DNA from 3 places in the Pseudomonas sichuanensis genome. Region 3 is predicted to be linked to each of the others. Evidence: predicted binding sites of a transcription regulator. Region 3 holds the regulator's gene; each other region holds the start of a gene.
What was found. The regulator FliA, encoded in region 3, starts transcription of late flagellar genes. The targets are predictions, from matches to a motif close to CTAAAGTTTNNNNNNNNNNNGCCGNTAA.
Positions count from the first base shown of each region.

Region 1 (4,697 bases), 570 kb from region 3:
TCCGAGCTGATCGCCCTGGACAATCGCATCCCTGACTTCCAGGCTCGCAACGTGGAAGTGATCGGCGTTTCGATCGACTCGCACTTCACCCACAACGCCTGGCGTAACACCCCGGTCAACAACGGCGGCATCGGCCAGGTCAAATACACCCTGGCAGCCGACATGACCCACGAAATCTGCAAGGCCTACGACGTCGAGTCCGAAGGCGGCGTGGCCTTCCGTGGCGCCTTCCTGATCGACACCAACGGTGTTGTCCGTTCGCAGATCGTCAACGACCTGCCACTGGGCCGCAACATGGACGAGCTGCTGCGCCTGGTTGACGCCCTGCAATTCCACGAAGAGCACGGCGAAGTCTGCCCGGCCAACTGGAAAAAAGGCGACAAGGGCATGAACGCTTCGCCGGAAGGCGTTGCCGCTTACCTGAGCGAGAACGCTGGCAAGCTGTAATTTGCCAAGCGCATAAAAAAACCGGCCCTGGTGGCCGGTTTTTTTTGTCTCAAGTTTCAAGCTGCAAGCCACAAGTGAAAAGCCTGGCGCATATAGGCTGCTCTTTCTTGTCGCTTGAAGCTTGAGGCTTGCAGCTTAGTCGTTGAAATCGCGCCAGCCGCCCATTTCTTTCCAGCGGTTGACGATGCCGCAGAACAGCTCGGCAGTTTTCTCGGTGTCGTAGCGTGCCGAGTGCGCCTCGCGGCCATCGAAGTCGATGTCGGCGCTCTGGCAGGCCCGTGCCAGCACGGTCTGGCCGTATGCCAGGCCGGCCAGTGTTGCGGTGTCGAAGCTGGAGAACGGGTGGAAGGGGTTGCGCTTGAGGTCGTTGCGCGCCACTGCGGCATTGAGGAAGCCCAGGTCGAAGCTGCTGTTGTGCCCGACCAGGATTGCCCGCTTGCAGCCGTTGGCCTTGAGAGCCTTGCGCACGCCACGGAAGATGTCGGTGAGCGCACTTTCCTCGCTCACCGCCATGCGCAGTGGGTGGTCCAGCTTGATCCCGGTGAACTCCAGCGCGGCCTGTTCGATGTTGGCACCTTCGAAGGGTTCGACCCGGAAGAAGTAGGTGTGCTCGGGGAACAGGAAGCCCTTCTCGTCCATGCCGATGGTCACTGCGGCGATTTCCAGCAGGGCGTCGGTGGCGCTGTTGAAGCCACCTGTCTCGACATCCACCACCACCGGCAGATAACCACGGAAACGTTCGGCCATCGGATGGCGCGAACCGCTGCTGACCTGATTGTCCTGATCGTCGTCGTAGAGGTCTTCGCTCACGCGTTGTCCTCCAGCAGGCGCCAGCGCAGTTTCTCACCGGCACGCAGCGGGATCACGGTGGTGTCGCCGAACGGCAGACTGGCGGGTGCCGTCCACTCTTCGCGCACCAGGGTGATGGTGTCGGTGTTGCGCGCCAGGCCGTAGAAGTCCGGGCCATGCTTGCTGGCAAAGCCTTCGAGCTTGTCCAGCGCGTTACGCTGCTCGAATGCCTCGGCATACATCTCGATGGCGGCGTAGGCGGTGTAGCAGCCAGCGCAGCCGCAGGCGGCTTCCTTGGCGTGCTGGGCATGGGGGGCGGAGTCGGTACCGAGGAAGAACTTCGGGTTGCCGCTGGTGGCCGCGTCCAGCAGCGCCACCTGGTGGGTGTTGCGCTTGAGGATCGGCAGGCAATAGAAGTGCGGGCGGATACCGCCGACCAGCATGTGGTTGCGGTTGTACAGCAGGTGCTGGGCGGTAATGGTCGCGCCGACGTTGGCCGCAGCCTCGGTGACGAACTGCGCGGCGTCGCTGGTGGTGATGTGTTCGAAGACCACTTTCAGCGTGGGGAAACGCTCGACCAGGCGGCGCATGTGCTCGTCGATGAAGCGCTTCTCACGATCGAACACGTCGATCTCGCTACGCGTCACTTCGCCATGCACCAGCAGTGGCAGGCCGGTCTCGGCCAGGGCCTCGATCGCCGGGAAGATGTTGTCGATGCTGGTCACGCCGGAATCGGAGTTGGTGGTAGCGCCGGCCGGGTACAGTTTGGCGGCGTACACGATACCGCTGGCCTTGGCCGCGCGGACATCTTCGGCGCTGGTGCGGTCTGTGAGGTAGAGCACCATCAGCGGCTCGAAGCGGCTGCCGGCCGGACGCGCGGCGAGGATGCGCTCACGGTAGGCGCCAGCTTCGGCGGCGTTGCGCACCGGGGGCACGAGGTTGGGCATGATGATGGCACGGGCGAAGGTGCGCGCCACGTCGCCAACGGTATGTGGCAAGACGGCACCATCGCGCAGATGGATGTGCCAGTCGTCGGGGCGCAGGAGGGTCAGGCGATCGGACATTGGGGATTCCAGGCGGGTCGAACTCAGAAGCCAATGCTACCGGAAAACCCTTGGGCGAGCACGGCTATCAAGTTTTCCAACCAGCGTCCGATAGCGTTGAGGTAAGCCGTCAGAATTTGTGGAGCCGCCCGTGCGCCAGCGTTACCTAGCCCTGTTCACCCTTGTCGCCAGCCTGCCGGCGGGGGCACTCACCTTCCAGACCCGCGTGGAGCATGTCGCCTGGAAAGTCGAGGGTGACCAGTTCGAATGCCGTCTGGTGCAACCGATAGATGGTTTCGGTAGTGGTGAGTTCGTGCGCCGTGCCGGCGAGCTGCCGACGTTCCAGCTGCGCTCCGCAAGCAATGTGCTCGGTGCCGGATCCGCCACACTGTTGGCGGCAGCTGCACCCTGGCAGCCAGGCCGTGGCGACATCAATCTGGGGGCTGTGCGCATGGGCCGCACGGGTGTGCTGTTCACGTCCTCGCAAGGCCAGGCCAGCCGCTTGATCAATGGCTTGCTCGATGGGCGCAGCACGGTGGTGCGCAATTATGCAGGTGAAGGCGGGCGAGCCATGGAAGTGCGGGTGCTGCCGGTCAGTTTCGCCAAGGCCTACAGTGACTATCAGCGCTGCGCGAGCACGCTGCTGCCGATGAATTACGATCAGATTCGCCAGACCCAGGTCGGCTTCCCCGGCACTGGCTTTGAGCTGGACAGCTCGGCGCGTGCACGCCTGGACCTGATTCTGGACTACATGAAGGCCGACCCGACGGTCAATCACATCGAACTCGACGGTCATTCCGACAACAGCGGCAACCGCCTGACTAACCGTGACGCATCGCGCCGTCGTGCCCTGGCAGTGGCCGAGTACTTCAAGGCCCATGGCATTGCCGAAGAACAGATTACCGTGCGCTTCCACGGCGAGCGCTACCCCCTGGCCAAGAACAACAGCGCCGCCAACCGTGCGCGCAACCGTCGTGTCAACATCCAGCTCGATCGGGTGACCCCGGTCGAGAAGCCGGTTCCGGCTGCGGCGCCGGCCGTCCCCGCTGCAGCCCCGGCGCCGGCTGCCACCACCGCGCCGGCAGTCGTACCGGCCCAGCAGGCACCCGCGAAGCAGGGCTGAGTGCGACCACTGGTCGCGCTGTCGACAGTTCCTGTCGCTTTGTCGTCACAAGCTGTCGCCCCACTGTAATTTTTGCGGCAAGGCCGTTAGAATCGAAGGCTTTCCGTACAACCCCGTGGAGTGATGGCATGGCGGACGTAAAAAAGGTCGTACTGGCGTATTCCGGCGGCCTTGATACTTCGGTGATTCTCAAGTGGCTGCAGGACACTTACAACTGCGAAGTGGTGACCTTCACCGCTGACCTGGGTCAGGGCGAAGAGGTCGAGCCGGCCCGCGCCAAAGCCCAGGCAATGGGCGTTAAAGAAATCTACATCGATGACCTGCGCGAAGAATTCGTGCGTGACTTCGTGTTCCCGATGTTCCGCGCCAACACCGTCTACGAAGGCGAGTACCTGCTGGGTACGTCCATCGCTCGTCCGCTGATCGCCAAGCGCCTGATCGAAATCGCCAACGAAACCGGCGCCGACGCCATTTCCCACGGTGCTACCGGCAAGGGTAACGACCAGGTGCGTTTCGAGCTGGGTGCCTACGCGCTCAAGCCAGGCGTCAAGGTCATCGCCCCATGGCGCGAGTGGGACCTGCTGTCCCGCGAGAAGCTGATGGACTATGCCGAGAAGCACGGCATCCCGATCGAGCGCCACGGCAAGAAGAAGTCGCCGTACTCGATGGACGCCAACCTGCTGCACATCTCGTACGAAGGCGGTGTCCTGGAAGATACCTGGACCGAGCACGAAGAAGACATGTGGAAATGGAGCGTCTCCCCTGAGAACGCCCCGGACCAGGCTACCTACATCGAGCTGACCTACCGCAACGGTGACATCGTTGCCATCGACGGCGTCGAGAAGACCCCGGCCACCGTGCTGGCCGACCTCAACCGCATTGGCGGTGCCAACGGCATCGGCCGCCTCGACATCGTCGAGAACCGCTACGTCGGCATGAAGTCCCGCGGCTGCTACGAGACCCCTGGTGGCACCATCATGCTCAAGGCCCACCGCGCCATCGAGTCGATCACCCTGGACCGCGAAGTCGCTCACCTGAAAGATGAGCTGATGCCGAAGTATGCCAGCCTGATCTACACCGGCTACTGGTGGAGCCCAGAGCGTCTGATGCTGCAGAAGATGATCGACGCCTCGCAGGTGAACGTGAATGGTGTGGTTCGTCTGAAGCTGTACAAGGGCAATGTCGTGGTTGTCGGTCGCAAGTCGGATGACTCGCTGTTCGACGCCAACATCGCCACCTTCGAAGAAGATGGCGGCGCCTACAACCAGGCCGACGCTGCCGGCTTCATCAAGCTC
Region 1 covers NZ_CP087185.1:1,248,829-1,253,525, forward strand. Annotated here, with positions in the region: gene LOY51_RS05785 (peroxiredoxin) at 1-447, shown strand, start outside; gene rnt (ribonuclease T) at 583-1,257, opposite strand; gene pyrC (dihydroorotase) at 1,254-2,300, opposite strand; gene LOY51_RS05800 (flagellar protein MotY) at 2,431-3,402, shown strand; gene LOY51_RS05805 (argininosuccinate synthase) at 3,531-4,697, shown strand, end outside.
Region 1: the regulator FliA is predicted to act here: its motif matches at 2,367-2,394, upstream of LOY51_RS05800 (flagellar protein MotY).

Region 2 (4,697 bases), 2.5 Mb from region 3:
GAAGCTGCTGGGCCCGCAGATGCTGTATGCGTTCTTCGTGTTCTTTGCGCTGGTGCTGGTCTGGCGTATCCGGCCCAAGGCGGTTACCGGGCTGCATCAGGTACAGGATGCGCCGCTGGGCCACGTGGCCATGCCGGCGGCTGGCTCGCCGTTGTCGGCGGCGCTCGATCCGCGGGTCGATGAGCAGACGGTGCAGGAGGTGATGCAGGCGCCGGTGGCTGCCGAGGATACCGAGGAAGAGGTGCTGGCGGCAGCGAATGCGGCCGGTGCCGAGGCCAACGTGCAGGTCGAACGACCCGTGTAGGGCGGGCGAAGGAGCCTGGCTCTGCACGTTGACTCGAGAGTTGTCGACGTCTGTGATTGTGCGTGCTCAGGTAACAGCCAGTCCTACACCCTCGCCGCTAGGCCGCGAATCTCGAATGGCCTATGAGAGTTTAATCTTACGAAGGTGAAACTTCAGGACTTCGCCTTCACGACCGTTCGCCTGTAGAAAAGGGAGGAAAGCTTGGCCCTTGACTACAAAATCGTCTATATCTTCTGCTAATTCGGTACGAATGGCTTGGTGCATTGTTTGTCCGACTCTGTGACCTTTGGCGTCACGCAGGTAGAATTCGACACCTTCAACTTTTTCGGCGGTGCCATCCCAATCCTGGAGTAATTCAATCTTCCAATAAGGTTGTGAGCGAAGCAGATTGGCAGGATTAAGTGCATGTAATATGCGCCCCACTGCATGGGTGGCATACATACCTAGCCAGCCGTTCTCGTTTTGTTCAAGCGTTGCTCCTATGTATTGCCAGGTATCTGCGGCATGGATCTGGTAGTGCAGGCGATTTTTTTTCTCTTCAAGGAAGGTGAACTCGAAGCGTAAAGGTATGCAGGTATTCTCTGTGCGCGTGCCTTTGGCGCAGAGCCAGCCATCATCTATCTCGAATCCAAAAACATCGCTGGTGGCGTTGTCGCAAACTATCTGGCCGTATTTACAGTGTAATTCGGCGGTGAATCGGGTACGCAGCATCGGATTCTCCTTTTGAACGGATCCCAATACGGGGTTCAGGAGTCGATAATGCTTTGAGTCTCAGGAGCGGGGAGCCTGGAAGAATTTCTGGGGTGCTCATGGTTTTTCACAAGCCAAGGCGTGCAGCTGGGCGTGTCAACAAAAACGCCACCCGAGGGGTGGCGTAGTCATGAGTCGAGGATGATTAGTAGTCGTCTTTGTCGAAGCGTCGTGCTTCGCGCTGCAACTGATACACGAAACTCTCGATCTTGCGCTGTGCCTGGCCGTTGAGGTTGTGGAAGCGTACGCCGGCGAAGGTGGTGTTGATGCGCTCTTCGAAGTGCAGGTGGCGCAGTTCGACCATGGTGTCGGCCAGGCCCAGGGGGGGGGCGGCCTTGAAGCGTTCGTACACCTGGCCCAGTTGCAGGCGCTCCTCGACGTTGCCTTCAAAGCGCAATTTGCAGCCGGTGGCAGAGATGTCCAGCAGCTTGCCGCGCAGTGCGCCGTTGCCTTTCAAGTGGGTGCCGTCGAGGACGATGTCGACCAGCTGCGACAGCTTGAGTGCAGCGCGGAAGGCGCTACGGCGCTGATGGTAAGTGACTTCGGTGGGCAGCGGGCCGCGATAGCAGCGATGGCCGTCGATCTCGGTGATGGTCAGTGGCGTGTCGCACTCCCAGGCGATGCGTACGCCGTCATGGAAGCCTTCGACGCGGAACGCTTCGCCGTTCTCGATGTACTTCTCGCCATCGCGGGGGATCATTTCATCCAGGGCCAGAACGCCGTTGTCGCGGTCGATGTGCACCACATAGCTCTGGAACCGCTGGCTGCGCTCATGGAAGCTGATGATCAGCGGGTCGTGGCTCTCCAGCAGCTGGCGCAGGTTGGCCGCGATTTCCAAAGGGGTAGTGAGCACCTTTGGTGGCTGGGGGGCATCGGTTTCATTGAACACGGGTTCTCAATCTCCAGGCAAAAACGACACACGCAAGTTACGGCATTTTGCCAGTATGCTCCGTGCCTTGAACAGGGAAAATCACACTTGGCTGAGCGCCCGGGGCTTGGCCATCGGCGAGGTGGTGCCACGGCTGTCGTACAGCGAGGGAGAATCGCCACCCATGAGGATGCTGACCTGATTGGCCGTGGCGCGCTGCTGTATCTGGATGACCTGGCCATTGGTCTCGTTGGCCTTCTGGCAGGCATCCATCAATGCGCTGAGCGCATCGAGCCGTTGCAGCAGGGCCTCGCCATTGGGCGACTGTGCGGCCATGGCCTGCACACCTGCGCGATCGGCGCTGAGGCCGATGTCCTGGAGCAATTGGCTGCGTCGGCGACCCTGCTGCTCGAGCAAGATGATCAACGACTGCTTGCGGGCCAGAATCTGTTCCAGCAGCTGCATGTCGCGCCCATGCAGGGCGACCGTCTCGCTCTGGAGCAGGTCGAGCAATTCCTGCGTTGGCGCGATGTCGTTTTCGATCAGTTGCAGCAGAGTGATGTCGTGCATGGCTAACTCTTGGCGTGTTGCGTCCTTGAAGTCAGCGCACCTGGAGGTTAGCGCTGGGCTTCGAAATCAAGCAGTTTACTGGCGACACGGTCGGCGTCGACCTTGTAGCTGCCGTCCGCGATCGCTTGTTTCAACTCGGCCACGCGGGCGCTGTTGACGGTCGGCTGGTCGCGCAGGCTGTCGCTGATCTTCTGCAGCTGCTGGGCTTCTGGGCTGAAATGTACCGCTTCCCCGCTGGCATTGGCGCTGGGCGCTACGCTGCTGGCGTCGGTTTTGTCGACGTTGCCAGGCGCGGCATTGCCACGAACGCCACCCGTGCTGGGCGGAGAATTATTCACACGACTGAAGTCGATGACCATGATCAAAACCTCTGGGTATTTGTACGCATACCCTGTTTTCGGCCAGCCCGAAAAAAACTTTAGGCAGGAATGCAGTGCTGCCTGGCAGCACGCTTGCGCACCCGATTCCGACACAGTTTAGGGGGAGCGGTTCCCTGCCGCCAGCCTTCTGTCATGATCTGGCGGTGAATATTGCTACATGGCCACCTCTACCTGCCCAGGCCCTGTGACCCGCGCTTTCACCACGCGCTTGGAGTTCAGGTTGCGCACCCGGATCTGTTCCTGCAGGCCGCCTTTGCTCAGGGCTTCGCCTGGCATGCGCACGCTGAGGGTGCCGCTGCGCGCGACAATCACCACGTGATCGCCTTTGCGCACCACCTCCGCCTGTTCCAGGTGTTGCTGGGTCAGTACCTGGTCAACCACTGTGGGGCGCAGCAGCTTCATGCCCACTGCCTGGTCCATTTGCGTCAGGTAGCCAGGACCCAGCGTGCCGACATCGCGTTCGCGCAGGGCAATATCGCCTTCGCCGACCACGCTTTCGCGCTTGAGCGGCCGGGTCATCACCACCACATCGCGCAGCAGCCGTACCTGGGCGGGCACGAAGATCGTCCACGGAGCCGCGCTGTCGCAGCGCACCTTCACTGTGACCCGGCCCAGCGGGGTCGGGCTTTCCAGTGATGCGTCAAGTTGCTGGCTGCACAGCGGCATGCGCAGGCGCGGGTCGAGCCGGTTGACCTGGATCTCGTAGCGGCCACCGGTCTGGGTGGTCGCCAGATAATCTTCCACGGTGAATTCAAGAAACCCCTGGGTGACACCGATAAGCTGTTCAGGCAAGGTGAATGCCTGCGCCTGGGTGCGAACACTGGATGCCATGAGGCACAGGGCTGCCAGTGAACCGGTCAGCAGGCGCGTCAGTCGTCGGGAAAATGTCGTTTTCGTATACATGGCGCTCAAAAAAGCAAAGCCCGTGCCGATTCGGTATACAGGCAATCGTTGGAGGGGTCCGGCATGGCTGGAGTGATGGATTCGGTCAACCAGCGCACGCAGCTGGTGGGGCAGAATCGCCTGGAGCTGTTGTTGTTTCGCCTCAATGGCGACCAGCTCTACGGCATCAATGTGTTCAAGGTCCGGGAGGTGCTGCAGTGCCCGGAACTGACAGTGCTGCCCAAGTCTCATCCGGTGGTGCGTGGGGTGGCCAACATTCGCGGGGCGACCATCCCGATCCTGGACCTGTCGATGGCAACGGGGTTGCCGGGGCTGAAGGAAGACACGCGTAACAGCTTTGTGATCATCACCGAGTACAACACCAAGACCCAGGGTTTTTTGGTGCACTCGGTCGAGCGCATCGTCAACATGAACTGGGAAGAGATCCATCCGCCACCCAAGGGGACCGGGCGCGATCACTACCTGACCGCGGTCACCCGGGTCGATAACCGCATGGTCGAGATCATCGATGTGGAAAAGGTGCTGGCGGAAGTGGCGCCGTCGTCCGAGTCGGTGTCCGAGGGTGTGATCGATGCCGAGGTGCAGGACAAGGCCGTGCTGCTGCGGGTGCTGACCGTCGATGATTCGTCGGTGGCGCGCAAGCAGGTCAGCCGCTGTCTGCAGACTGTCGGGGTTGAGGTGGTGGCGCTCAACGATGGTCGCCAGGCGCTGGATTACCTGCGCAAGCTGGTTGATGAAGGTAAACGGCCGGAGGAGGAATTCCTCATGATGATCTCGGATATCGAGATGCCGGAAATGGACGGCTACACCCTGACGGCCGAGATCCGCAGCGACCCGCGCATGCAAAAGCTGCACATCGTCCTGCATACTTCGCTGTCCGGGGTCTTCAACCAGGCCATGGTCAAGAAGGTCGGGGCTGATG
Region 2 covers NZ_CP087185.1:4,330,702-4,335,398, reverse strand. Annotated here, with positions in the region: gene LOY51_RS19595 (MFS transporter) at 1-304, shown strand, start outside; gene LOY51_RS19590 (hypothetical protein) at 425-1,015, opposite strand; gene LOY51_RS19585 (flagellar brake protein) at 1,200-1,943, opposite strand; gene LOY51_RS19580 (flagella synthesis protein FlgN) at 2,025-2,492, opposite strand; gene flgM (flagellar biosynthesis anti-sigma factor FlgM) at 2,540-2,851, opposite strand; gene flgA (flagellar basal body P-ring formation chaperone FlgA) at 3,026-3,775, opposite strand; gene LOY51_RS19565 (chemotaxis protein CheV) at 3,839-4,697, shown strand, end outside.
Region 2: the regulator FliA is predicted to act here: its motif matches at 2,887-2,914, upstream of flgM (flagellar biosynthesis anti-sigma factor FlgM).

Region 3 (4,697 bases):
AGCTGGCGCGCCAGGTCACGAACCAAGCGCGGGAAGCGACCGAAGACCTTCTTGATCGGCTGCATGCGGGTCTTCATGACCGCGGTCTGCAGGTCGGCGGTGACCACGTCGAGGTTGGACACGGCCTTGGACATGGCCTCGTCGCCGCTGTTCAGGCCCAGGCGTACCAGGCGATTACGCACCAGCACCAGTTCGCCGACCATGTTCATGATCTCGTCCAGGCGCGCAGTGTCGACCCGCACCGTGGTTTCCGCTTCGCTGGCGCCATGCTTCTCGGCGGCCGGTGCCGGGGCACGGGCAGGAGCCGCAGCGGCCGGCTTGGCGGCAGCAGCCGGGGCCGGTGCGGCAGCTGGCGCAGGTGCAGGCTTGGCCACAGGCTTTGCTTCTGCCTTGGGCGCGGTCGCCACGGCGGCAGCGGGTGCTTCGGCAACCGCCGCATCAGCGGAGAACTTGCCCTTGCCATGCAACTGGTCCAGCAGTGCTTCGAATTCATGCTCGCTGATGTCATCGCCCCCAGCAGCAGGCGCGGCACTTGCAGCCGGCGCGGCAGCGCCCTGCAGTGCATCGACGGCGAAGGTGCCCTTGCCGTGCAACTGGTCAAGCAACGACTCGAACTCGTCGTCGGTAATCTCGTCGCTGGCTGCAGCGGGAGCGGCAGTTGCCGGCTCGCTGGCCGCCACTTCGGTCGAAAACTGGCCTTTGCCGTGCAACTGGTCGAGCAGGTTTTCGAACTCGGCGTCGGTGATCTCGTCACCGCCGGTGACCGGCGCCTCGCCTTGCATCTGCTCATGCAGCTCGGCTTCGGCCTTGACCGCGTCGAGCGAATTGAGCAGTTGCTCGAACTCGGTGTCGGTGATGTCCGGCTCGGCGCTGGCCTCGACCACAGGCTCGGCCTCGACCACGGCGGCGGGTGCCTGGGCGGTACCCGGTTCGGCCAGGCGCGACAGCGCCGCCAGCAGCTCCGGGGTGGCCGGGGTGACATCGGTACGCTCACGCACCTGGCCGAACATGCTGTTGACCGTGTCGAGCGCTTCAAGCACCACGTCCATCAGTTCCGCGTCGACCCGGCGCTCACCTTTGCGCAGGATGTCGAACACGTTTTCGGCGATGTGGCAGCACTCCACCAGTTCGTTGAGCTGAAGGAAGCCGGCGCCCCCTTTTACAGTGTGGAAACCGCGGAAAATCGCATTGAGCAGGTCCGCATCATCGGGCCGGCTTTCCAGCTCGACCAGTTGCTCGGACAACAACTCGAGGATTTCGCCGGCCTCTACCAGGAAATCCTGAAGGATTTCTTCATCGGCGCCGAAGCTCATTAAACGTGCTCCTTAAAAACCCAGGCTGGACAGCAGATCATCGACATCGTCCTGACCGGACACGACGTCTTCACGCTTATCGGCATGAATCTGCGGACCTTCACCCCGAGTCGGATGTTTTTCTTCATCTTTTTCAGCGCGCAGCTGCTGGTGGTCATGTTCGATACCGGCGAAGCGGTCGACCTGGCTGGCCATCAGCACGAGCTTGAGCAGATTGCTTTCTACTTCGGTGACCAGCGCGGTAACCCGCTTGATCACCTGGCCGGTCAGGTCCTGATAGTCCTGAGCCAGCAAGATATCGTTGAGGTGCCCGGCGACCTTGCGGTTGCCTTCGGCACTGTGCGCCAGGAAACTGTCGACACGCTTGACCAGCTCACGGAATTCCGGCGCCGCCACTTCGCGGCGCATGAAGCGCTGCCAATCGGCGGACAGGTCCTGGGCTTCGCTGGCCAGGGTGTTGAGCACCGGCGTGCTCTCCTCCACCAGGTCCATGGTGCGGTTGGCCGCGCCTTCGGTGAGGCGCACCACGTATGAAAGGCGCTCGGTGGCATCGGTGATCTGCGAGACCTCCTCGGCCTGCGGCATCGCCGGATCGATCTGGAAACTGACGATCGCACTGTGCAGTTCACGGGTGAGTTTGCCGACTTCCTGATACAAGCCCCGGTCGCGAGTCTGGTTGAGCTGATGAATCAGCTGCACCGCATCGCCGAAACGGCCGCGCTCGAGGCTCTCGACCAGTTCCTGGGCATGTTTTTTCAGGGTTGATTCGAACTCACCCAGCGAGTTGTTGGTTGACTCCATGGCGCCCCCTGAGGTGACTCAGCCGTTGACGCGTTCGAAGATCTTCTCGATCTTTTCTTTGAGCACCTGGGCGGTGAAAGGCTTGACCACATAGCCGTTTACCCCGGCCTGGGCCGCTTCGATGATCTGCTCACGCTTGGCTTCGGCGGTCACCATCAGCACCGGCAGGTGCTTCAGACGCTCGTCAGCGCGGACTTTGCGCAGCAGTTCGATACCGGACATGCCCGGCATGTTCCAGTCGGTCACCAGGAAATCGAAGTGGCCGCTTTCCAGCATCGGCAACGCGGTGTTGCCGTCGTCAGCTTCCGAGGTATTGGTGAACCCCAGATCACGCAACAGGTTCTTGATGATCCGCCGCATCGTCGAAAAGTCGTCAACGATGAGGATTTTCATGTCTTTGTTCAAGTAGACCTCCAAGCAGTCTTAAACGCGCTCGGCGCCGAGCGCGCAGTCAATCAATTCGGTAGAGCAAAAAACGACTGCATCGAACCCGGGCTCAGCGTGCCCGCCATTCCCCCAGGCGGCCGCGCAAACGCGCCGCGCACTGGCTATGCAACTGGCTGACACGTGACTCGCTGACCCCCAGTACCTCACCGATTTCCTTGAGGTTCAGCTCTTCGTCGTAGTACAGCGCGAGCACCAGGCGCTCACGCTCCGGCAGGTTGGCGATCGCCTCGGCCAGGGCGCGCTGGAAGCGCTCGTCTTCCAGGTCACGCGATGGCTCCAGCTGGCCGCTGGCCCCGTCCTCGTGCAAACCTTCGTGTTCACCGTCCTGCAACAGGTCGTCAAAACTGAACAGGCGGCTGCCCAAGGTGTCGTTCAGAATCCCGTAGTAATCATCGAGACTCAATTGGAGTTCGGCAGCAACCTCGTGATCTTTAGCGTCGCGACCAGTTCTTGCTTCAACCGAGCGCATTGCGTCACTGACCATGCGCGTATTGCGGTGCACCGAACGTGGTGCCCAATCTCCCTTGCGCACCTCGTCGAGCATGGCGCCGCGGATGCGGATGCCGGCGTAAGTCTCGAAGCTGGCGCCCTTGCTGGCGTCGTACTTGTTGGCGACTTCCAGCAGGCCGATCATGCCGGCCTGGATCAGGTCCTCGACCTGCACGTTGGCCGGCAGGCGCGCCAGCAGGTGGTAGGCGATGCGCTTGACCAGCGGCGCGTAGCGCTCGACCAGCTCGTACTGGGCGTCCTTCGACGCCTTGCTGTACATCTTGAAGCCGCTCGCACTCATAGCACTGGCCCCGCGCTGGTGGGCTGCACCAGACGCTCGACGAAAAACTCCAGGTGCCCGCGTGGGTTGGCTGGCAGCGGCCAGCTGTCGACCTTCTGCGCGATGGCCTTGAAGGCCAGCGCACACTTGGACCGTGGGAAGGCCTCATAGACCGCCCGCTGCTTCTGCACCGCCTTGCGCACACATTCGTCGTAAGGCACGGCGCCGACGTATTGTAGGGCGACGTCGAGGAAGCGATCCGTGACCTTGGTCAATTTGGCGAACAGGTTGCGCCCTTCCTGCGGGCTCTGCGCCATGTTGGCCAGCACGCGGAAACGGTTCATGCCGTAGTCGCGGTTGAGCAGCTTGATCAGGGCGTAGGCATCGGTGATCGAGGTAGGCTCGTCACAGACCACCAGCAACACCTCTTGCGCCGCACGCACGAAGCTGACCACCGATTCGCCGATCCCGGCGGCGGTGTCGATCACCAGCACATCGAGGTTGTCGCCGATTTCGCTGAACGCCTGGATCAGGCCGGCGTGCTGGGCCGGTGCCAGGTGCACCATGCTCTGGGTGCCCGAGGCGGCCGGCACGATGCGTACCCCGCCCGGCCCCTGCAGCAGCACGTCACGCAGCTCGCAACGGCCCTCGATGACGTCGGCCAGGGTGCGCTTGGGTGTCAGGCCCAGCAGCACGTCGACATTGGCCAGGCCCAGGTCGGCGTCGAGCAGCATGACCCGGCGGCCGAGTTCGGCCAGCGCCAGGGACAGGTTCACTGAAACGTTGGTCTTGCCGACGCCACCTTTGCCACCGGTGACGGCGATCACCTGTACGGGATGCATGCTACCCATGTCTGTTGTTTACCTTGTCTTGCTTGGACCCAGGCCACATGAGGGGCTTGATGCTCAGCGCCGCGGCCAGGCCGGGCAACCCCATGATGTAGGTACTTTGCACAGTGTTCACCTTCACCCCGCCCGCTTGCCGGGGTTGTGGTAGAGATCAGCGAACATGTCGGCCATGGCCTCTTCGCTGGGCTCGTCCTGCATCTGTACGCTCACCGCGCGGCTCACCAACTGGTGTTTACGCGGCAATTGCAGGTCATCCGGAATGCGTGGCCCGTCGGTCAGGTAGGCAATCGGCAATTCGTGACCGATGGCCAGGCTCAGCACTTCACCGAGGCAGGCAGTTTCATCGAGCTTGGTCAGGATGCAACCGGCCAGGCCGCAGCGCTTGTAGCTGTGGTAGGCGGCGGTGAGCACCTGTTTCTGGCTGGTGGTGGCCAGTACCAGATAGTTCTTCGAGGCGATGCCACGCCCGGCCAGCGTCTCCAGCTGCATGCGCAGCGCCGGGTCGCTGGCCTGCAGGCC
Region 3 covers NZ_CP087185.1:1,819,631-1,824,327, reverse strand. Annotated here, with positions in the region: gene LOY51_RS08470 (chemotaxis protein CheA) at 1-1,313, opposite strand, end outside; gene LOY51_RS08465 (protein phosphatase CheZ) at 1,326-2,114, opposite strand; gene LOY51_RS08460 (chemotaxis response regulator CheY) at 2,133-2,507, opposite strand; gene fliA (RNA polymerase sigma factor FliA) at 2,611-3,351, opposite strand; gene fleN (flagellar synthesis regulator FleN) at 3,348-4,181, opposite strand; gene flhF (flagellar biosynthesis GTPase FlhF) at 4,296-4,697, opposite strand, start outside.